One region of the Pontibacillus sp. HN14 genome, then DNA from elsewhere that is predicted to be linked to it. Evidence: riboswitches for the same ligand, from Rfam matches in the RefSeq annotation. Region 1 holds a riboswitch; the other holds the start of a gene.
The links. Region 1 has a riboswitch for glycine ahead of LQ226_RS00180 (ACT domain-containing protein). Riboswitches for the same ligand answer to the same signal wherever they lie in the genome.
Positions count from the first base shown of each region.

Region 2: it holds a riboswitch for glycine, as region 1 does, so the genes downstream of both, gcvT (glycine cleavage system aminomethyltransferase GcvT) here and LQ226_RS00180 (ACT domain-containing protein) in region 1, are expected to answer to the same signal.

Region 1 is NZ_JAJOLR010000001.1:34,215-46,057, reverse strand. It holds gene LQ226_RS00195 (fumarylacetoacetate hydrolase family protein) at 1-172, shown strand, start outside; gene LQ226_RS00190 (5-carboxymethyl-2-hydroxymuconate Delta-isomerase) at 188-565, shown strand; gene LQ226_RS00185 (PFL family protein) at 1,356-2,717, opposite strand; gene LQ226_RS00180 (ACT domain-containing protein) at 2,730-3,005, opposite strand; glycine riboswitch at 3,101-3,177, opposite strand; gene LQ226_RS00175 (TrkH family potassium uptake protein) at 3,274-4,578, opposite strand; gene LQ226_RS00170 (SDR family NAD(P)-dependent oxidoreductase) at 4,902-5,654, opposite strand; gene glpT (glycerol-3-phosphate transporter) at 5,905-7,269, opposite strand; gene LQ226_RS00160 (glycoside hydrolase family 13 protein) at 7,790-9,493, opposite strand; gene LQ226_RS00155 (carbohydrate ABC transporter permease) at 9,512-10,339, opposite strand; gene LQ226_RS00150 (ABC transporter permease subunit) at 10,352-11,698, opposite strand; gene LQ226_RS00145 (ABC transporter substrate-binding protein) at 11,831-11,843, opposite strand, start outside.
Region 2 is NZ_JAJOLR010000001.1:1,396,845-1,408,687, forward strand. It holds gene splB (spore photoproduct lyase) at 1-321, opposite strand, end outside; gene LQ226_RS07230 (vitamin B12-dependent ribonucleotide reductase) at 444-2,999, opposite strand; gene LQ226_RS07235 (hypothetical protein) at 3,173-3,355, opposite strand; gene LQ226_RS07240 (rhodanese-like domain-containing protein) at 3,646-4,026, shown strand; gene gcvPB (aminomethyl-transferring glycine dehydrogenase subunit GcvPB) at 4,117-5,568, opposite strand; gene gcvPA (aminomethyl-transferring glycine dehydrogenase subunit GcvPA) at 5,561-6,907, opposite strand; gene gcvT (glycine cleavage system aminomethyltransferase GcvT) at 6,933-8,033, opposite strand; glycine riboswitch at 8,127-8,205, opposite strand; glycine riboswitch at 8,209-8,301, opposite strand; gene LQ226_RS07260 (DEAD/DEAH box helicase) at 8,451-10,121, shown strand; gene LQ226_RS07265 (YqhG family protein) at 10,099-10,953, shown strand; gene LQ226_RS07270 (YqzE family protein) at 11,035-11,217, opposite strand; gene LQ226_RS07275 (shikimate kinase) at 11,268-11,762, opposite strand; gene LQ226_RS07280 (hypothetical protein) at 11,777-11,843, opposite strand, start outside.

The DNA of each region.
Region 1 (11,843 bases):
AATTGAGTATTTAAGCAGCTTCATGACCTTAAATGAAGGAGACATCATTCTAACAGGCACGCCTAAAGGCCCGACGAAGGTCAATGTTGGCGATAAAGTCGTCACTGAAATTGAAGGCATCGGACGCTTAACCAATACGATTATCGAAGAGCATCCTGCTCCCGTATCCTAAAGGAGGAATGACCCATTGCCTCATATCATAGTGGAATACACCGATAACTTAGCCGATCTAAACTTCCGTTCCTTGCTGAAATCACTAAATCACGTCCTCGTAGAAAGCGACCATTTCCCAACGGGCGGGATCCGCTCAAGAGCTGTGAAGCTAACCGACTATGTGGTCGCCGACGGAACGGAAGATGACGCCTTCGTCCATATTGAGCTAAAAGTAGGCGCCGGACGAAGTGAAGAAGTATTGAAAGCAACGAGCGAGTCCCTATTTGAAGCCGCCAAAACCTTCTTGGACGACTGCTTCAAAGACCGCTACCTCGCTCTTTCCTTAGAAGTGACCGAGTTTCGCTTCCCTACTCAGAAAAAGAACAATATTCATAACCGGTATACAGGCTGAGTGCATCAGCCTGTTTTTTTGTGGGTTTGGAAGTTGGGGTTGTGGGCGGTTTTAGTGTGGTGGAGTGGGTGGGCTTGAGCCAGTTTTCGCTAGCTTGAGCCGCTACCTCGGACTCGAGCCGCTTTTCGCCAGCTTGAGTCGGGTCGTTCGCTTCTCGTGTCGCTTTTCTTGTACTCGAGTCAGTTCGTTCTTTACTTGAGCTTATTTTTTTGATGAGTGAGTCAATTTTCTCTTTTCTTGAGCCAGTTGAGACCTCTCTTGAGTCGATTTTTCTCTACTTGAGCCGCTACCCCGGACTCGAGCCTCTTTTCGCCAGCTTGAGCCGCTACGTCCGCTTCTTGTGTCGCTTTTCTTGTACTCGAGTCAGTTCGTTCTTTTCTTGAGCTTATTTTTTTGATGCTTGAGTCGGTTTTCTCTTTTCTTGAGCCAGTTGAGGCCTCTCTTGAGTCGCTTTTTCTCTACTTGAGCCGCTACCCCGGACTCGAGCCTCTTTTCGAAAGCTTGAGCCGCTACGTCCGCTTCTCGTGTCGCTTTTCTTGTACTCGAGTCAGCTCGCTCTTTTCTTGAGCTTATTTTTTTGATGCTTGAGTCGGTTTTCTCTTTTCTTGAGCCAGCAGGGGCCTCACTTGAGTAGCTTTCTCTCTACTTGAGCCTCGGCCCCCGGACCTCGAGCCTCTTATCGCCAGCTTGAGCCGCTACCCTGCTCTCGAGCCGCTACCCCGCCACTCGAGCCACCCCCCACTCAAACAAAAAAAACTGCCCAAACCAAGTCTGGGCAGTCCACAAAAATCTAGTTTATCAACGACTGAAGAGGAGCAGGAATGCGACCGCCGCGATTCACGAAGCCTTCGCTGCTGTATGGATTAACGCCCATAACAGGAGCGCGGCCTAGTAATCCGCCGAATTCGACCATTTCGCCTTCTTCTTTTCCTGGTACCGGAATGACACGTACGGCTGTTGTTTTCTTATTAATCATGCCGATTGCTGCTTCGTCGGCGATGATGCCGGATAACGTTGCAGGGGAAGCGTCACCAGTAAGTGCGATCATATCAAGGCCTACGGAGCAGACGCATGTCATCGCTTCAAGTTTTGATAGGGAAAGGGATCCTTCCATTACTCCTTCGATCATCCCTTCGTCTTCACTAACCGGGATGAAGGCTCCGCTTAATCCACCTACATAAGAGCTTGCCATGGCGCCACCTTTTTTCACGGCGTCGTTCATAAGAGCAAGGGCTGCGATTGTTCCGTGGGTTCCGACGCGTTCGACACCGATTTCTTCTAGAATGCGAGCAACACTGTCGTTCAGCGCGTTCGTAGGAGCAAGGGATAGGTCGAGAATGCCGAATGGAACGCCGATTCGTTCGGCTACTTGGCGACCAACGAGTTCACCGGCACGAGTAATTTTGAAGACAGTATTCTTAATGACTTCTGATACTTCACCAAGATCCGCTTCCGGGTAACGTTTCAGCGCACTCAGTACAACTCCAGGTCCACTTACGCCAACGTTTAAGACTGCTTCGCCTTCCCCAGTTCCGTGGAAAGCGCCGGCCATAAACGGATTGTCCTCAACTGGGTTACTGAACACAACAAGTTTCGCGCAGGCAATTCCGTTTTGATCCTTCGTGCGTTCTGCTGCTTCACTAATCACGTGGCCCATTTGTTTTACAACGTCCATATTGATGCCAGTTCGAGTCGTCGCAACGGATACGGAACCACAAACGCGTTCTGTGACGCTTAACGCTTCAGGAAGAGAATCGATTAGCGTTTGGTCGCCTTTTGTGACCCCTTTATGAGTGAGAGCGGAATAGCCTCCGATGAAATCAACGCCGAGGTCTTTGGCTGCCTGGTCTAAGGTTTTTGCAACTTCTACGGCTTCAGAAACGGTTGCTTTCCCAAGGATTTCTGAAACGGGTGTGATTGAGATTCGTTTGTTAATAATCGGTACGCCGTATTCTTTTTCGACTTGTTCTGCGACGGTTGTTAAGTCTTTTGCGTATGTCGTAATTTTGTTGTAGACATTTTCTTTTAGCTTCTCAATATCTGAGTCAGCACAGTCACGGAGACTGATTCCGATTGTAACGGTGCGGATATCAAGATTCTCCATTTGGACCATGCGGATGGTTTCTGTTATTTCATTAAATGCAATATTCACGGGGAGACCTCCTTAAATGCGGTGCATAGACTGGAAGACTTCTTCTAGCTGCAGACTAATTTGCACGCCTAAGTTCTCGCCAGTTTCTTGTAGTACTTTTCGGATCGCATCTAAATCATGCGCTTCTTTCACATCGATAATCATGATCATCGTGAAGTATTCTTCAACGATCGTTTGGCTGATATCAAGCACGTTCAATTTATATTCTGCGAGCACGTTTGTCACGTTCGCGATAATTCCGACCTGGTCTTTTCCGATGACGCTTACTACTGCTTTACGTTTTTCCATGATGATCCACCTCTACCTATATTTTCTGTGAACAAAAAAAGAGATCAGCTCTCGCCGATCTCAGACAAACGTACCCATACATGTATTCTGTATGTAAGTTCGTTCCTGTCCGGTTGCCTGAGATCATGAACCCTTCGGCGCCGCTTTACGCGATCTCTCCAGGATTGGCTCCAGTTATAGTGTTACCCATAACCTTCACGGCCACTATTCTTTTGAATAAATGTAATGGTACCAATATGCGTATCGTTGGTCAAGGACTATGTTTCTCTCACCCTGTTAACACGTCTTCTTTTGGATATTTTACCCGGTCCGTACGGTGCCTCGCGAAAGCAAAAGCGAACGTAAGCGGCCCTAATTTCCCTATAAGCATCGTGAGGATGATGGTTACCTTGCCAATAGTCGTCAGGCTGCCCGTTAGACCCATCGATAACCCTACGGTCCCAAAGGCCGAGACGCCTTCAAACACGATGTCCAAAAACGGTGCGTCTTCTGTTAAATTTAAAATAAAAATCGCAACAAGAACGACAACCACACTTCCCATCGCAAGGGACAGAGCTCGTAAAATTAACGGATAAGGAAGACTGCGTTTAAACGTAACCACTTCCTCGCGCTGCTTATAAAACGTGAACGTAGCGAGCACGATTAAGAGGGCTGTTGTAAGCTTGATCCCCCCGGCCGTTGACGCACTTCCTCCTCCTATAAACATAAGGATAATCATATAAAAGAGGGAGGCGTGTTCCATTGAACCGATATCAAGCGTGTTAAACCCAGCTGTTCTTGGCGTCACCGCTTGGAAATACGATGCTTGGATCTGATCCGGAGTCGACATAGATGCGAGCGTGTTTGGGTTGTTGTACTCCAGCACAAAGATCATGAAAAAGCTGATCACGTTAATCCCAATGGTCCCAAGAATCATAAGCTTTGAATGAAGGGAGAGCTGGCTGAAGTCTTTGCTTTTCCACATGTCAAACACAACCGTAAACCCAATCCCACCGATGATAAATAAAATCGTGATAACAAGGTTCACAACCGGGTCTCCGACGTAGCCAGATAAACTATCGGACCAGATTGAGAAGCCTGCATTGTTAAAAGCCGAGATCGCATGAAAGACACTCGCATAAAGCGCTCTTCCCCAGCCTAAATCCGCCCCCCATTCAAGAGTCAAGAAGACAACTGCCATCGCCTCAACGACCAAACTAAAAATTAGCAACCTCTTCGCAAGAGCAATGACTCCCCCAAGCGTATTCTGATTCAGGGCTTGTTTAATTAACAAACGCTCCCGGATGCCAATCTTTCTCCCAAGAGCGAGATAGATAAATACAGCAAATGTCATAATCCCGAGCCCGCCAAGCTGGATTAAAGCCATAATGACGATTTCTCCGAAGGTTGTAAAAGCTGTTCCTGTATCGACCACCACAAGCCCCGTAACCGTCATGGCAGACGTTGAAGTAAATAGAGCATCGACAAAGGAGATCCCCTCCGTAGTTGAGATCGGTAATAAAAGAATAAATGTACCAACTAAAATAAGTGCAAGAAACGTACTAATCAAAATCTGGGGTGGATTCCACTCCATCTGCTTGTCTCTCTTTTTCACCCTAACCCTCCCCCTTCAGGCAACACTTCCAAATAATCTCTATATACTACCCTATTTAACTCCTCCTCACCCCAAAAAGCAACCCTTATTTTAAGACTTCTCATTAGCGCACTAAAGGACTAATGCGTGCCAGACACCCGGTGCTGCGTTAAAGCACTGACGCGTGTCTGACACGCTTCACTGCTCTAACGCAATGGTGTGTGTCTGACACGCTTCACTTCACTAAAGCAAAGAAGCAGAAAAAACGTGAGCGCTTTTACTTTGCGCTCACGTTTCTTATCATATGCATCGTTTGGAAACAATTAGGATTTCGTACTTGTAAAGCCACCGTCGATGCGAATAACGTCTCCGTTAATATATTGAGCTTTAGACGTTAATAAGAAGGCTACGGTTTCAGCGACTTCTTCTGGTGTGCCTAAGCGTTTTTGTGGAATGCCGTTTTCTGCACTTTCTTTCATGTTTGGATTGTTTTCAAAGAACTCTTTAACCATTGGAGTTTCTGTTGGGCCTGGAGCAATCGCGTTCACGCGTAGTCCGTCTTTTGCATATTCAGCTACAAGACTCTTCGTTAACCCGACCATAGCATGTTTTGTTGCGGAATAAGTCACTACGGAATCTTGACCGATTACACCTGCACTTGAAGATGTATTCACAATCGCGCCTCCGCCATTTTTGACCATCACTTCAGCCACATAACGTACGCCATATAAGGCGCCCATTAAGTTGATTCCTACTATCTTTTCGATTTCACTTACTTCTGTATCAAGGAAATAGCCGCCACTGCCTGAAATTCCAGCGTTATTGAAGAAATAATCGATTGTACCAAAATGATTAACCGTCTCATCTACATAGTTTTTCACTTCATCAGGTTTTGAGACATCCGCTTTGATGAAGATCGCATCAACACCTGCTTCTTTTAATTGCTTAACGGTTTCATTTCCGCCTTCTTCATCAATATCTACAACAGAAATATTCACGTTATCTTCTGCAAGGCGCAACGCTGTAGAGCGGCCTAACCCACTACCAGCACCTGTAATAACTGCAACTTTACTCATCTCAAAAACCTCCTTAAGTAGTATCACACCATTACAATTTCCCAAAATGCTTCACACTATAAACCTGGAAACATCCCCCATCCTTTGACGCTGTAAAGAGCAGACGCGTGTCAGACACCCTTTATCGCTCTAAAGCACTACTACGTGCCTGACACCCTTTCACACTCTAAAGCACGACCAGGTGTCTGGCACGCTCCATCGCTCTAAAGCAAAAAAGCAAGCACCTCATAAGGGTGCTTGCTTGATTTTTTTAATGATGTTTTACAACTTCTTGGCCTTTTACGTTCCATGTGAAGGCGAAGAGGATGACGGCTAGTACACAGGAGCCTGTTAGAAGCATGAATCCTGCATCCCAGCTTGCGAATTGTACAATGTAACCAAGTAAAGCATTTGCCATAACAGCACCACCAAGGTAACCGAATAATCCAGTCAGGCCAGCTGCTGTTCCTGCAGCTTTTTTCGGTACATAGTCTAGTGCTTGTAATCCAATTAGCATAACCGGTCCATAGATCAGGAAGCCGATTGCAATTAGCGCTGCATTATCAATCATTGGATTTCCGGCTGGATTTAACCAGTACACAACAACTGCGACAAGAACACCTAGCATAAACACCACGCCTGCTGGTCCGCGGCGCCCTTTAAATACTTTGTCCGATATATACCCACAGAGTAATGTTCCTGGGATTCCCGCCCATTCATAAAGGAAATAAGCCAAACTTGATTCTTCCATATTAAATCCTTTTTCTTCACTTAAGTATGTTGGCGCCCAGTCCAGCACACCATAACGTACGAAGTAGACGAAGACGTTCGCAATCGCAATCGTCCAAACCCATTTATTGTTCAAAACGTACTTAAATAAAATCTCTTTCGTCGTCAGTTCTGTTTCGAATGTCTTCTTCGATTTAGAAGGATAGTCATTACGGTATTCCTCAATTGGAGGCAACCCGACAGATTGCGGAGTATCTCGCATAAGAAGAAAAGCGACCAATGCCACAACAATAGCAACGAGGGCTGGTAAGATGAAGATCCCTTCATATCCAGCAAAACTTGCCCCAAAATAGGTGGTTACAATCGACACACCCGCAATCGCAAGAGGAGCCATTAAGCCTCCACCTACATTGTGTGCTACGTTCCATATGGCAGTTTTCCCTCCACGTTCACTAACACTGAACCAGTGAACAAGCGTACGCCCGGACGGTGGCCAGCCCATACCTTGCACCCACCCATTTAAGAATAGCATGACAAACATAATAGCTATAGACGAGGTGAAAAATGGGATAAAACCTATACTCAAATTAATAATCGCGGATAAGATCAAACCGGTAGCTAAGAAATACCTGGCGTTACTCCTATCCGAGACGGTCCCCATCACAAACTTACTTATTCCGTACGCAATCGAGATCGCAGAAAGAGCCAACCCAAGCTCTCCCTTTGAAAATCCTTCTTCTGTTAAATAAGGAATTGCCAATGAGAAGTTCTTGCGAATTAAATAGTAACCCGCATAACCTATGAAAATTCCTAAGAAAACCTGAAGCCTGAGCTTCTTATATTCAGCATCTACTTGTTCATCTGGTAATCTCTCTTTAGCAGAAGCTGGTTTGAAAAAATCAAACATGAAAACCCTCCTAATTTATTAGCTTGTTGGTTTCATAGAATCTCTATGAACCTTCTAACCGTCCCACCAAGTTAAATCCATGGAACGTTTAGATCCTCCTTTCTAATAAATTTCATCCAAGGTGAAAACAAAAAAGCCCACACTCCTCCAGAACTTTATCATCCGATAAAGCCCCAAAATAGTGTGAGTCTCCGTGTTCTCCGTTCAAAGTATTAACTTGTATGGCACAAGTTTACCCTCCTTTGAAAACGCTGTCAACAAAATATTGAAAATATTTCCCTATATTTCATCCTAATCCGACATTTTCCTACATTTGCTTTCTCCCTATAAAGCAATGACGCGTGTCAAACACCCTTTACTGCTTTAATAAACTACCAGGTGTCAGACACCCTTCATCGCTCTAAAGCACTACTACGTGCCTGACACCCTTTCACACTCTAAAGCGCGACCAGGTGTCTGGCACGCTCCATCGCTCTAAATCAAAAAAGCAAGCACCTCATCAGGGTGCTTGCTTTTTGGGTTATTGTTGGTGGTAGACAACCGCTTCGTAGGGGCGGAGTTTCATACCGTCTTTCGATGCGTCTGGGGCATCGTTGTAGTTGTGGATCATGACAAGGGCTTCTTCAAAGTTTACGTCTTCTGGCCACGGACGCTCGATTGTTTCGCCTGTCCAGTTGGTTACAACGACTAGCTTTTGCCCTTCATGTTCACGCTTATACGCATACACTTCTTCATCTTCAGGCCAAATAAGGGTGTGATCCCCATTTACGATGACCTCATGTTGTTTCCGAAGAGCAATCAGCTTCTTATAGTAATGAAAGATCGAATCAGGGTTCTCTCGCTCTTTCTCAACATTGATCTGATCGTAATTCGGATTCACTTTCAGCCATGGAGTACCTGAAGTGAAGCCTGCATTCTCAGATGAATCCCACTGCATCGGCGTACGGGCGTTGTCACGGCCTTTTTCATGAATCGCTTTTAGAATTTTATCTGGATCATGGCCTTTCTCAACAACCATATCCTGCCAAAGATTTCGGATCTCAACATCCTCATAATCGTCAATCGACGGGAAGTGCACGTTCGTCATCCCGATCTCCTGACCCTGGTAAACGTAAGGTGTGCCCTGCATCATATGGAGCCAGGTTGCAAGCATCTTCGCGCTCACGTCATGATACTCCCCGTCATCACCGAAGCGAGAAACGGAACGTGGCTGGTCATGGTTTTCAAGATAAAGAGAGTTCCATCCCTTATTAAAGAGCTCCACCTGCCAGGTCGACATAATCTCTTTTAGTTCTGTTAATTTCCAATCCTTCTCTTCCCATTTCCCCATTTGACCACCAGGCTGGGCGTCGACATCCATGTGCTGGAACTGGAATAACATCGACAACACGCCTGAATCTTCATTCGTAAACTGTTTGCCTTCCTCAGGCGTAACAAATCCGGTCTCCCCAACCGTTAAGATATCGTAATGGTCAAGCACTTCTTCTTTCATCTCCTGCATAAATTCCATGAAGCGAGGGCCGTTGGCGAAGTAATCGCTGCCCCACTGGAACTCGTCATCAGGTTTTGTCACAGGGGCATCCGGGAGTCCTTCTACTTTTGAAATTAAGTTGATCACGTCCATGCGGAAGCCGTCTACACCACGGTCTAGCCACCAGCGCATCATATCGTACACTTTATGACGGACTTCGGGGTTCTCCCAGTTTAAGTCGGGCTGCTTTTTCGTAAATAAATGAAGAAAGTACTCACCCGTCGGCTCATGGTATTCCCATGCTGAACCGCTGAAGAAAGAAAGCCAGTTGTTCGGCTCCTTCCCGTCTTCATTTGGCGGGCGCCAGATGTAAAAGTCTCGATACGGATTGTCTTTTGACTTCTTCGCTTCTTGGAACCACGGATGCTCATCAGACGTGTGATTGACAACCAGGTCCATAACAAGTTTTAACCCTTTCTCATGCATTGTCGAAATTAAGCGATCCCACGTCTCTAAATCACCGAACTCTGTCATGATGTCCTGATAATCACTAATATCATAGCCATTATCATCATTTGGGGACTTGTAGATCGGAGAGAGCCAGATGACGTCAATTCCAAGCTCAACAAGGTAATCGAGCTTTTCGATAATGCCTTCTAGATCACCGATGCCATCACCGTTACTGTCATTGAAGCTTCTCGGATAAATTTGATAGACGACCGAGTTTTTCCACCATTGTGTTGATTGTCCCATGTTCTAAATCCCCCTCATTTATTCTTTTACAGCACCTGAAGTCAGACCAGAAACAATGCGGCGTTGGAATACGAGCACCATTATAACGAGTGGAACAGTTACAATAACCGTTGCCGCTGTTACTTCTCCCCAAGGAATCGTGTACTGACCCTGGAACATTCCAATTCCGACCGGAACCGTCTTGTGACTTTCCGCTGTATTAATCGTTAAAGCAAATAGAAACTCATTCCACGCTGCAATAAACACCAGGATCGCTGTTGTAAAAATCCCTGGTACAGCCAGTGGCAAAATGATTCTGAAATACGTCTGCATCATAGAAGCTCCGTCCATCTTGGCGGACTCTTCTAAATCGAACGGGATCTTACGGAAAAACGTAACGAGCAACCAGATCGATAAAGGTAATGCAAAGGTGGTATATGGAATAATTAACCCGAGGTAACTATTCGTTAAACCCAAGTTCTTCATAAAAATATAAATCGGCGAAATCGTAGCAATCTGCGGGAACATCGACACCGATAGCACAAGACCTAAGATGACCGTTTTACCCGGAAATTCAAGACGGGCAATCGCATACGCTGCAAAAGCGGCTACGAAAACGGTATAAACTGTTGTAATCGTTGCGACGACCGTACTGTTCCACAAGTAATTCAAGAACGGATAATTCACAAAGACTGATACATAATTCTCTACTGTCGGATTGTTTGTAAACCAATTAAATGCTTCATCACCAAACAATTCAGCTACCGGTTTGACGGAGCTCAATAAGATCCACAGAAACGGGAACATGATGATGAAAATAAATATCGCTAAGAATAGGTAGAAGCCTACCCCTGCTTTTTTCTGCATCCTGATCACTCCTTATTTTTTCGCTCCGTCTCCAAGTAAGTCTGAGCCTAAGAATTTAATGTAGATCATCGAGATAATCGCTACACACACAAACACAATGACCGCAAGTGCCGACCCTTCTCCAAAGTTCGTCTGACCGAACATGACTTTATACGAGAAGAGCGAGATCGTTTCCGTTGCGTTCGCTGGTCCTCCGCCTGTTAAAACGAAAATTAAGTCAAAGACACGGAAGGCATCGAGCGTACGGAACAGCAATGCGACAAGAAGACTTGATTTTAGGAGTGGAAGAGTAATTTGCGTAAATTGCTTCCACTTACTCGCCCCGTCAATCGAGGACGCCTCATACAAAGAGCTCGGAATCGTTTGAAGCCCGGCTAGTAAAAGAAGGGCCATATACGGCGTTGTCTTCCATACGTCTGTTAATATAACCGCGGCCATGGAGCCAACCGGCGTTGTAAGAAGCGTACTCATATGATCAATAATTCCGATCTCCGAGAAGAATTTAGCGATGATCCCGTTTTGACCATCATATAAGAAGCTCCACATCTTAGCGGAGACCGCTGTTGGAATGGCCCAAGGAATCAAAATCGCTGCCCGTACCATCCCGCGCCCGAAGAACGCTTTATTAATAAGAAGCGCGATGGCCATACCAAAGACAAGCTCAAGCCCTACAGAGATCACGGTGAAAATCCCTGTATTCATTAGAGAAACCCACATCCGCTTTTCGGTTAAACTATTTTTATAGTGTTCAAGTCCGATAAAATTCGACTCCACCACTGTTTTCAGTAAGGCATTCGAAAGACCGGTGAGCTTCTCACCTTGCTCAAGAACGCCTTCATCCTGGAGCGTATTCAGTTCTTTATTAATCGAAGCGAACTCTTCATCAAACTCTTGACCAAATGATCGATCGATTTCAACAAACTTCAGATCCTCACTAGGAACTTCAAAGTTGAACAGAAGTTCATCCACCTCTTCATAAGGACCCGCCACTCCGTCCTGGGCTTTTAACTTCTCATCAAACTCTGTCAGTTCACCTTTGATTTCCTGGAGCTGATCTTGAACATCTGGCGGGGCATCATCGATCTCTTGATCGAGCGCCGTGACTAAGAACGGCTGATTGTTTAAGTACCGCTCGAGATCCAGGGTATAATCCAAATGAATGCTAGACTTCGTTGGTTCATTTAACCTGTAATCAAATAAACTAAAATAAAAAGATTGCAAAACAGGCCAAATTGCAATAATTAAGATGAGGATTAACGATGGAGCAACTAAAAGAAAACCTGTCCTTCTCTCTTTCTTCTTTGCATCATTTACCTTCGTGGTGACGTCCTGCTTGGAACTTTTCAGCCGAGTCGACACGACAACCTCCTCCTTTATTCCCCTAAAGGGTCAAAAGAGTAGAAAAGGGCACTCCTCCCCCCGACAATATAAACGGATGTCATTTATAAAGTTGGAAGGATGAGTCGCCCTCACCTTACTCTCTGAATGGACTTACTGCATAACT
Region 2 (11,843 bases), 1.4 Mb from region 1:
TGGTTTCTTACCTAAGGTCGTCTGCAGATAACAATAATGACAGTGTCCCATGCATCCTGTCGCTAATGGGATGGCGTATTCAGCGGAAGGTTTTGAAGTATCAAATTTCAATGTCTTCCGAACCCCTAAAACAAACGTATTCTTCGCGTTGGCGTATTGTCTTAGTTCATTGTCACCTGGGATTCCCCGAACCTGGTTGTGGGAAGTGGTTTCGCGAATTTCTATTCCCTGATCTTTGAACTTCTGATAAAGGTCCTGAGCTAACTGGTATTCCATCGCTCTTGGCTCTACATATACAAGTTTAGGCATAAATGGTTTCATGCAGTTCACTCCTTTATGCCTTAGTATCACCAACTCTTGTGAGGTATTGCTGGTAATGAATGTATTCCTATAGAAAAAGCACGTGAGAGTCTGATCCTCCCACGTGCTTTTGTTTCATTTACTTATAGTCCACACTTCAGCTGCGCACCACAGTTTGTACATGTGTTACAGCCACCAGCGTCTTGGATTTTACCTTCACGGCAAACCGGACAAGTGTTGCCGACTTCAGAACCAATGGTTACGTCGGTCTTATCAAGCTCATGAACCGTGTCCATTAAAACGACTTTCCGGTCATCTTCAAATAGTTCTTGTTGTTCTTCAAATGAGTTATCTTCTGCTTTAAGGGTAAGAACCTGCGCGTCACGGCTTCCATCTACATAAACCGTTCCACCTTTGGCTCCACCGCGATATAGACGTTGATATACTTGCTCAACCTGCTCGACAGCGTATCCCTTAGGAGCGTTAACGGTTTTAGAAATCGAGCTATCGACCCAGCGCTGAATGACACACTGTACGTCAGCATGCGCTTCTGGCTCAAGTTCCATTGCTGTTACGAACCAATCTGGTAAATTGTTTGGATCTTGTTCTGGGTGCTGACGAAGGTACTCTTCTAAGATTTCCGCTTTCACTTCAATAAACTTACCAAGGCGTCCACTTCGGAAGTAAGAGAAGGAGAAGTATGGCTCAAGTCCAGTTGAAACCCCGACCATTGTACCCGTAGAGCCTGTTGGGGCTACGGTTAACAGGTGAGAGTTACGAATGCCGTACTCTAAAATACCCTGGCGAATATCTTCAGGCATACCTTGCATGTATCCTGTATTAATGAACTTCATGCGAAGCTCTTTCGTTTCTTCTTCAGTTTGTCCTTCTAAGAACGGGAAGCTTCCTTTTTCTTTCGCAAGCTCAATAGAAGTACGGTAAGCTGTAGTAGCGATCGTTTCAAAGATCTCATCCACTAACTTGTTCCCCTCTTCAGAGCCGTAGGCCGTTTCTGTATAGATTAATAAGTCGTGCAGACCCATTACACCTAGACCAATACGACGCTCACCTAGTGCTTGTTTCTTATTCTCTTCTAAGAAGTACGGAGTAGCATCAATTACGTTGTCTTGCATACGTACCCCTGTTTGAACCGTCTTTCTTAACTTCTCAAAGTCGACAGCTTTTGCTTCTTTATCTGCCACAGAAGCAAGGTTAACAGCTGCAAGGTTACAGACAGAATATGGTGCAAGAGGTTGTTCACCACATGGATTCGTCGCTACTACCTTGTGTCCATAACTTGTTGCATTGGTCTTGTCATTGGCGTTATCAATAAAGAAAATGCCTGGTTCTGCGGAATAGGTTGCGCAGATATTGATTAAATTCCATAGGTCCTTCGCTTTCATACGGCGGTATGTGCGAACTTTATACCCTTTATCTGCCCATTCACGAACGTCACCAGATTCGTGCCATTCTTCATTGTAAGCTTTCATTTCTTCTTCTGTATAACTCTCCACATCTGGGAAGCGGAGCTCGTACATCTCATCGTTCTCAACAGCGTCCATGAAATCATTTGTTAAACATACAGAGATATTAGCACCTGTCAGGAATTCTGAGTTGTGCACATCATAATTACCACCAAGTTCTAACTTCTCTTCTGCATCTGCAATAGCAGCATCTGTAAAGCCGCCTTTTCCTTCGACGTTTGTAAAGTTAACAATGCTTTGATACATGTCACGTTCTGTTGCTGATAGAGGGGTGAATTTCAATTTCGCTTTTGCTTGTTGCTTGATGACTTCATCGTCTACATTCTCGATTAAGAAACGCAGGATTCGTGGATTCTGCATTTTCGAGATGATGAACTCGACGATATCAGGGTGCCAATCTGCTAACATTATCATTTGAGCACCACGTCTTGAGCCACCCTGCTCAACAAGGTGAGTCAGTTTCGCAATGTCATCCAACCAGGAAACAGAGCCTGAGGACTTTCCGTTTACCCCTCTTGCAAGAGCGTTACGAGGACGTAGTGTTGAACCGTTCGTTCCAACACCGCCTCCGCGGCTCATAATCTCCATAACCTGTTTGCGGTGATCGGAGATGCCTTCACGAGAATCCTGAATAAATGGCATTACGTAACAGTTGAAGTACGTTACATCCGTTTCAGATCCTGCCCCGTAGAGAACACGTCCTGCCGGAATGAAGTTTAGATTAGAAAGCTCATTATAAAACTGTTCAAATGATTCTTGTCGTTTGGCTTCCTCTGTTTCCACAGCAGCTAGGCCAGTTGCATTACGCTTTGCAATCTGTTCATAGAAGACTTCAAGAGGCTTATCAATAACATCTAGCTTACGTGTTATGATCCCACTCTCGACTTCTTCTGGTTTCTCAAGGACACTTTGGAACTCAGGCTCTACTTTAATTTCTGCTTTAGCTTCTTGCCAATCGATCGATACAATGTAGCCAAGACCCCGAGCCGGAAATTTTGGATCATCCTTAACGGTTAATACAACAAAGTCACCTTTTGATAATGTAACTTTCTCAGTATCTTTAAAGGCATATCGGTCTAACATGACCAAACGGGACACACCAGAATGGGTAATGTTCATATCCTCTGTCACCGGATGGACCTGAGAGAATAAACCGATATCTTTATTTAGTTGTTCTATGTTGATTTGATTCATTGTTTCTTTTGCGGTTTGCATGAGCATACCTCTCCTCTACCATAAAAAAGTGTCGGTTGAACTCGACATAATCTAGATGATAACTCTTAAAAGCCCGTCGTTCAACTAATACATATAAGATACCACAAAATAGACTCCCGAAACAATATATAGTGTTCGACAACGAACTGAAACACCCATATATTGTGTTTTGATCATTCTATTAAAACTTTGTCAATCGCAAAATTCGCTAAAATCTGAAGCAAATAAAAGAATGACCAAGATAAAAGATGAATTTCTGGATACAACGTATTTTTTTGAAGATTGCTCTCCCCACCTTCTTTACTCCCCTCTATACCAAGGAATAAACTTCCAAAACTTTTTATTCCTCTTTTCATTCTGAAGATTCTACAAAAATTGCTACAATCTCCACCCACCTTTCCTCCTCGATCCCCTCTATTTTTCACAAAAAATAAAAGCGTATGATATAAAACCGTGAATGTTGAAAGAACTCTTAAAACTCCACTCTTCCTGGTTGGCGCTGCCTAGCCAAAGACTTGACATCCACGTTATACTGTCAGTGTAGAAATTTTGCTCAAGGGAATTCCCCTTGTCGAAAAAAACTTTGAATCTTATTTAAAAGCGCTCTATAATAGAGAAAGAAGATAGAACTATAGGGGGAAGATTAATGACCGGATTATGGATACTATTAGGCTTACTTGTTGTCATTATCGGCTATGGCGTCATTAAATATATGGCCCAGCGTCGTTATTTGAAAACACTATCCGCTGAAGAATTCAGACAAGGATACCGTAAGGCACAACTTATTGATGTACGTGAACCAAACGAATTTAAATCAGGCCACATTTTAGGGGCTCGCAATATACCCGTAACTCAATTGAAGCAACGTTTACAAGAAGTTCGCCCTGACAAACCCGTTTATTTATACTGCCAGAACGGCTCACGTGCCGCACGTGCCGCTTCTCTTCTTCATAAGAAGGGCTATAGTGATCTTAACCAGCTAGAAGGCGGCTTTAAGAAATGGGACGGTAAGGTCAAATCTAGTTAAGTAAAAATCTAAAGCGCCCGGCTAGCACCGTTTGGACTGGACGTATATAAAAAAGACTCCTCAAACTTGAGGAGTCTTTTCTTTGTCCCGTTACTTCATATAACGCAGAACAGGTTTACGAGCAGCCGTTGTTTCATCCATTCGTCCTACAATTGTGGTATGTGGTGCTTCTTGGACAATTTCAGGATTGTCTTCTGCTTCTTTATGAATTTGTCTCATGGCTTCGATAAATTCATCGAGCGTTTCCTTAGATTCTGTCTCAGTTGGCTCAACCATCATTGCTTCTTCTACATTTAGCGGGAAGTAGATGGTAGGTGGGTGGTAGCCAAAGTCAAGAAGTCGTTTGGCCATATCAAGTGTTCTTACACCGAGCTTTTTCTGACGTTTCCCTGATAGTACGAATTCATGTTTACAATGCTGAGAGAACGGCAGGTCAAAGTCTTTCTCAAGTTCTCTCATCATATAGTTTGCATTTAACACCGCATATTCACTTACTTGTTTCAGACCTTTGGCTCCCATTGTACGGATGTAGGTGTAAGCACGCACATTGATCCCAAAGTTCCCGAAGTAAGGTTTCACGCGTCCAATTGAATCGGGACGGTTATCATCAAATACATAACGCTCCTGTACTTTTGTAACAATCGGTTTCGGTAAGTAAGGCGCAAGATCGCTTTTTACACCTACCGGACCTGAACCAGGGCCGCCTCCACCGTGAGGACCAGTAAATGTTTTGTGTAAGTTCAAGTGAACAACGTCAAATCCCATGTCTCCAGGGCGAGCATATCCGAGTATGGCATTTAAGTTTGCTCCGTCATAATACAATTTGCCGCCGGCTTCGTGAATGATCTCAGCCATCTCTATGATCTCTTCTTCAAACAGACCAAGCGTATTCGGGTTTGTAAGCATAAGGGCCGCCGTGTTTTCATCAACGACGCGTTTTAGATCCTCTAAATCCACCAGGCCTCGTTCGTTGGATTTTACCGTGATTGCTTCAAAGCCAGCTACCGTTGCGGACGCAGGGTTGGTTCCGTGGGCTGAGTCAGGAACGATTACCTTCGTACGGTTGTAGTCCCCATTTGCCTCATGATAAGCACGAATCATCATGAGTCCCGTCCACTCCCCGTGAGCTCCTGCGGCAGGTTGAAGTGTCACTTGATCCATACCGGTAATCGCCTCAAGAGAAGTCTGAAGGTCGTACATTAAGCCGAGTGCACCTTGGACCGATTCTGGCGCCTGCAGAGGATGAATGTGGCTAAAGCCTGGCATCCGCGCAACGTCTTCATTCATTTTAGGATTGTACTTCATCGTACAAGACCCTAATGGATAAAATCCGGAGTCTACTCCGTGGTTTCGCTTGGAGAGAGCAGTGTAGTGACGCATAATCTGCAACTCACTTACTTCCGGGAGATCAGGCTGAGCGTCGCGTACGTACGGAACATCAACCCCAAGGTCCACCTCTGGTACATCTAACTCCGGTAAACTATACCCTACACGTCCTTCTTGGCTGTGTTCAAAGATAAGCGGAAAATCTTCGTTACGCATATACATCCCCCAATTCCTGCACAAATCGATCAATCTCATCCTTTGTGCGCATTTCAGTCACCGCCACTAGCATGTGGCCTCCTAATTCCGGGAAGATCCTTTCAAGATCAAGACCACCAATCATTCCCTTATCCTGCAGCTTTTCATTTAATGTAGTTACGGACCCTTGAACTTGGAGTACAAATTCATTAAAGAAAGCATTGGAATACAAGACCTGGAATCCGGCCTCCTCGAACGCTTTCTTTGCATAGCGAGCCTTCTGCATATTTTGGTAGGCCATTTCCTTCGTGCCTTTTTTACCGAGGGCACTAAGAGCAACAGATGTACCTAATGCATTAAGAGCTTGATTGGAACAAATATTCGATGTTGCTTTATCTCTTCTGATATGTTGTTCACGAGCTTGCAATGTTAATACAAACCCTCTTCGCCCCTCTTCATCTTTCGTTTGGCCCACGAGGCGACCTGGAACTTTCCGCATTAACTTCTTCGTCGTAGCGAAATAACCACAGTGAGGCCCGCCGAACTGGGCAGGGATTCCAAACACTTGCGTATCCCCTACAACAATATCCGCACCAAATTCCCCTGGAGGTGTCAGATACCCAAGAGCAAGAGGATTACTCGAGACTACGAACATAGCCTTTGAATCCTTTAAAATCTCCTGAACGTCTTCAAGAGGCTCAATTTGACCAAAGAAATTTGGATACTGGATGACTACCCCAGCTGTTTCTTCATCTAGTTCATCCCTTAACATCGCTAGGTTTGTCAGACCGTCTCTTGTTTCAATCTCGACCACTTCAATGTTTTGTCCCGTAGCGTAGGAATGAATGACCTCTAAAGAATGAGGGTGTACCGCTTTAGATACGAGCACTTTCTTCTTTCTTGTCTGCCCTGCACTTAGGGTGACCGCTTCCGCAAGCGCCGTACCCCCATCATACATGGACGAGTTAGATACTTCCATTCCCGTTAATTCAGAGATCATCGTCTGAAATTCGAAAATGGCTTGCAGTTCTCCCTGGGAGATTTCCGGCTGATACGGGGTATAAGCTGTATAGAACTCTGAGCGAGAAAGTACATGATCTACAATAGAAGGAATGTAATGATCATAGACACCTGCACCTAAGAACGACGTGTACTCTTTCGTATTCACATTTTCCCCTGCTAGTTTGGAAAGCTCTTTTATTAACGCAGGCTCACTTGCAGCTGGCTTAATGTTTAAGTCTCCTTCAAATCGCACTTTTTCAGGAATATCATTAAATAATGCATCTGTTGACTCAACGCCAATGGCCTCTAACATGGAACGCTTATCTTGATCTGTCATTGGTAAATACCGAAATGTCATCGTAAAACCTCCCTCTCCCTTATGCTTACCTTTTATAAAATGGCGTTGGAATAACCTTTGCCTTTAAGAATCGTTTACGCACCTGAACAAGTAGTTCAGTGCCAGGCTCTGTATAGTTTAATGGAACGACCGCAAGGCCAATATTCTTCTCAAGTGTTGGAGATTGAGTACCGGTTGTAACAAATCCAACTTCCTCGCCCCCGTCAAACACTTTATACCCATGACGAGGGATGCCTTTGTCGATCATCTCTAAGCCAATTAGTTTCCGGTCTGTACCCTCTTCTTTTTGTTTTTTCAGGGTCGCTTTCCCGATAAAGTCACCGTCTTTATCGACTTTAACAGCAAATCCAAGTCCCGCTTCAATTGGCGTAATATCCGCGCTTAATTCCTGTCCGTATAAAGGAAGCTTCGCTTCAAAGCGAAGCGTATCTCTGGCGCCTAGACCAACCGGTAGTAAACCATCCTCTTTCCCTTCTTCAAGAATCGCTCTCCAAAGGGCCCCACCTGAATCTGGATGGATATAAATTTCAAATCCATCTTCCCCTGTATAACCTGTTCTTGACACGATCGCATCGTGTTCTACTCCATGAAAGGAAACATCTTGTAAGAAGCGGAAGAATTTGATTTCAGAGAGGTCTTGATCTGTTAATCGCTGCAAAATCCCTTCAGCCTTCGGGCCTTGAATCGCAAGCTGCACATACTGATCAGACACATTATGAAGGGTTGCCTCTTCTGTCAAGTTCTCCTGAAGCCAATTAAAGTCTTTCTCTGTATTGGCTGCATTCACAACGAGTAAATAGGATTGTTCTTTCAATTTATAAACAATCAAATCGTCGACTGTTCCACCGTCTTCATAACACAAAAATGTATATTGCGCTCGGTTCGGCGTGAGTTTCGTGACGTCATTTGTAAGCATCTTTTGCAAATAGGCTTCCGATTCTCTACCTTCTACCACTATTTCACCCATATGAGAGACATCAAATAAACCCGCATGCTTTCTCGTAGCGTGATGCTCTTCTTTAATCGATGAAAATTGAACCGGTAAATCCCATCCACCAAAATCAACGGTCTTCGCTCCCCAATCCCCATAATGCGGATGGAGTGGCGTACGTTTTAAATCAGCCATTTCATTACCCCCTATGTACATAATCGTTCGAACTTGCGCTATTTTTCTGAAAATTAAACATAAAAAAACAGAGAAGGCACAATTCGTGTCATTCCCTGTCCATTCACCAGAAAGTTTCGCAGTTTACTTGCTGCTTTCTTCTTGGGTGGCCTTCTATAGGCACTCTCCAGAGGTGCGTCCTACAAGAGTCTTTTTGCCTGAGAGATTCACATTGCTGTTTGCTCCTTCGGCGCCGCCTGAAATCCGCGGTCTCTCCTCTTGTAATCATTCGCCATAATAATATTTTCATAAATGGTTCATACTAATTCATAAACGTTACGGAATAGTAAACACTAGTTTACAAATTCACTGTCATTATATCACACGGTTTTTACACTGTGCACAAAAATTTATTGCTTTTTAAAGGAAGGGTTATGCATGAATCCATCGATCCAGATTGACACTTCAATTGATCCAATGGTAGCAACCAATTTGCAATCAGAAGGCCCTTTTGCCTCATGGGAATTGTTTCAGATGGCTTACGAAACATCGAAACATGTCGCTACCCCTGAATTTAAAGGCCTTCAATCACCAACTTACCTGCCTCACGTCGAATTTCTCCCCCATCAGCTAAGCTGTGCAGAACAAGTCGTGGAAGAAATGAATGGGCGAGCGATTCTCGCAGACGAAGTAGGCCTTGGTAAAACCATTGAAGCCGGGTTAATTCTAAAAGAGTACATGATTCGGGGACTTGTGAAGAAAGTCCTTATTCTAGCCCCCGCATCCCTTGTGAACCAGTGGGTACAAGAGATGAATTCAAAATTTTATATCCCTGCAGCCGCTCAACGAAAATCAGCTATTTGGGACTATGATGTTGTAGTATCTTCCATTGATACAGCCAAACGAGCGCCCCATCGTGAGAAAATACTAGAAACAGAATATGATCTCATTATTATTGATGAGGCACACAAGTTAAAAAATCATAAAACAAAAAACTATGAATTCGTCAGATCTCTTAAGAAAAAATATTGTCTCCTGTTAACCGCCACACCTGTTCAGAACCATCTCGTCGACATCTTTAACCTGGTTTCCATTTTAAAACCAGGTCATTTAGGAAACTATGAAGATTTCACAAAACGCTTTGGACGAAATCGAAACCAACTCTCGAATGACGAGCACTTGAAAGAGCTCGTCAAAAAAGTAATGGTCCGCAACCGCCGAGATGAGACCGGTGTCGACTGGACGAAACGGAAAGTTGAAACGATTTACATTGATTTCACCGAAGAAGAAAAGAAAGCCTATGAGAAGCTGTCGGAAGTCACAAGCGGCGGGATGGCTTTCTCAAATATCGTTTTGTTACGAGAATTGTGCTCAAGTCGGGAAGCGTGCTTCCTTTCTATACAAAGCATGTTGAAGAATGAGGATATTCATCCTTCACGAGCAGAACAACTTCAAGAGATGATTGGCTATATTGAGAAAATGCCTCATCACGCAAAAGCACAAAAAGTGGTCGATTTAATCTCAAAGACGGATCAGAAATTCATTATCTTCACCGAATACAGAGCATCGCAATACTACCTGCAGTGGTACTTGAAGCAACATGGCATTACTTCCGTGCCATTTAGAGGTGGTTTCAAGCGAAGTAAGAAGGATTGGATGAAGCAACTCTTCCAAAATCATGCCCAAGTCTTAATCGCGACAGAGGCGGGTGGTGAAGGGATCAACCTGCAGTTTTGTAACAACATGATTAACTACGATTTACCTTGGAATCCAATGCGTCTTGAACAGCGAATTGGACGGATTCACAGGTTTGGCCAGAAAGAGGATGTGAACATTTATAACTTCGCGATCCGGGACACCATTGAAGAACATGTTCTGTCTCTTCTTTACGAGAAGATCCATCTATTCCAGAGAGTCGTCGGAAACCTCGATGCGATCTTACAGAAGCTAGAGCTTGATAACTTAGAAGATGAAATTCAGTCTATCTTTACAAACTCCGCTTCTGATGGAGAAATGAAAGTTAAGCTTAACAACTTATCATCCGTGATATCCTACGCGATGGAACAAGACCAGGAGGTGGAAATGGATGGAACAACAGGCGCTTCATAACTTCTTACACCGGTATTTCACTGCTAATGAATGCTCCATCATAGAGGATCATGATGGTGTGATGAAAGTTCAGTTAACAGAAGAACAAGATGAAGTACTCATGAATCGCCCCTTCTATTGGAATTACGTTAAACGAGTGAACGGGAAAGGAATTCCGATGCAAGTAACGTTTATCACCAATCCTAATCGCCGGGAAGACAAAGGAGAGTGGGTACATTTCGGATCTCCTCGTATTCATCAGATGTTTAAAATGTTACGAAACAAAGGGCAACTAACCAGGCAATATGAACAAGTGGAAACTATACAACAAACAAGCCTTACTCCCTGGCTGATCCTGAACGCTTCCATTCATTTCAAAGGAACGCAAAAACGTCAGGAAATTGTCTCGTTAGGCCTTCAATTAATTAACGGAACGATAATCCCTGAGTTTATGGACCGGTTAGATTCTGTTACGCTTTCCCCTACCATTCCAGATTACTGTTTCACATTGTCACCAATTATCAAGCTTCCAAGTGCTTTAAAGCGAATCGAAGCTTATATACACGGGAACGTTATGAAGCAAGACCTATCCTTTGGGGAAGAAGCTTTGCGATTATTACAAGAGGAACAGCAATTGCTTGACCATTTTTATAAGAATGATCTTTACGAAGATGAGGGAGAAGAGGAGAAGGAATCTGCTCAAAAGAAAGCAGAAACAAGAGAACGACTCGCAAGGGAACAAGATGCGCTGCAACAACGATACGAGCCAACGGTTAAAGTAGATGTTATCAACGCAGGGATTCTTTACATGACCCACTCCACATCTGCTTCCATGATTAAAGGACGCCCATAACCTCCTCTTTTATAACAAACAACATAAAAAAGTCGTATGTTCTACTAAAGGAACATACGACTTCTTATGCAATGGGGAACATTAATGCTGTTTCTTGTTAAACATAAACTTAAGAGCAAAAGGGAGCACCCCAAACCATTTTGAGCTTAAGGCTGCTTCTTGCTGTTTCTTTTGTTCTTTTCGTTTTTTTCGTTCTTCTTCGGGTAAATCCATGTACTTCACAATTTCTTGCGTCATAAATTTTACATAGTCATTTCCTGACATAGTCACTCACCTCTCATCGGGTGTATGTCAGTAGTATTACCGAAAAAGTCCTATTTTATAAGAGGTTCTACTTGATGCACGATTTCATGAATCGTGCGATCATTCGTCGTGATGGTTACGTCAGCCCATTCTTTGTAGATAGGCAGACGTTTCTCATATAAAGCCTGCCTTTTAGAATGATCCTGGTTCCAAAGGGGCCGATTAGGATCCTCTTTGAGACGCTCAATAATAGAGGCGAAATCTGTATGTAAATAAACTGTGGTACCTGATCGTTTCATAACAGAACGGTTCTCCATCGTTTCGATAATCCCACCACCTGTTGCGATTACCGCACCTTCCGTTTCTACACTTCTTAATGCCTCAGCTTCATATTCTCGGAAAGAGGATTCTCCCCCTTCAGCGAAAATCTCCGGAATCGATTTGCCGGCCCGGTCTACTATGGTCTGATCTAAATCAATGAAGGGCATTTTTAGGTGCTCAGATAGAACAATCCCAACGCTTGATTTCCCACTTCCCATAAAGCCAATTAGGTAAATGTTTACCAACTCTGTTCCTCCTTTTAGTGCATCGGCTGATCTAACGTAGCCTGAATTAACGTCATTAAACGAGGGGACACAGAGTTTGGA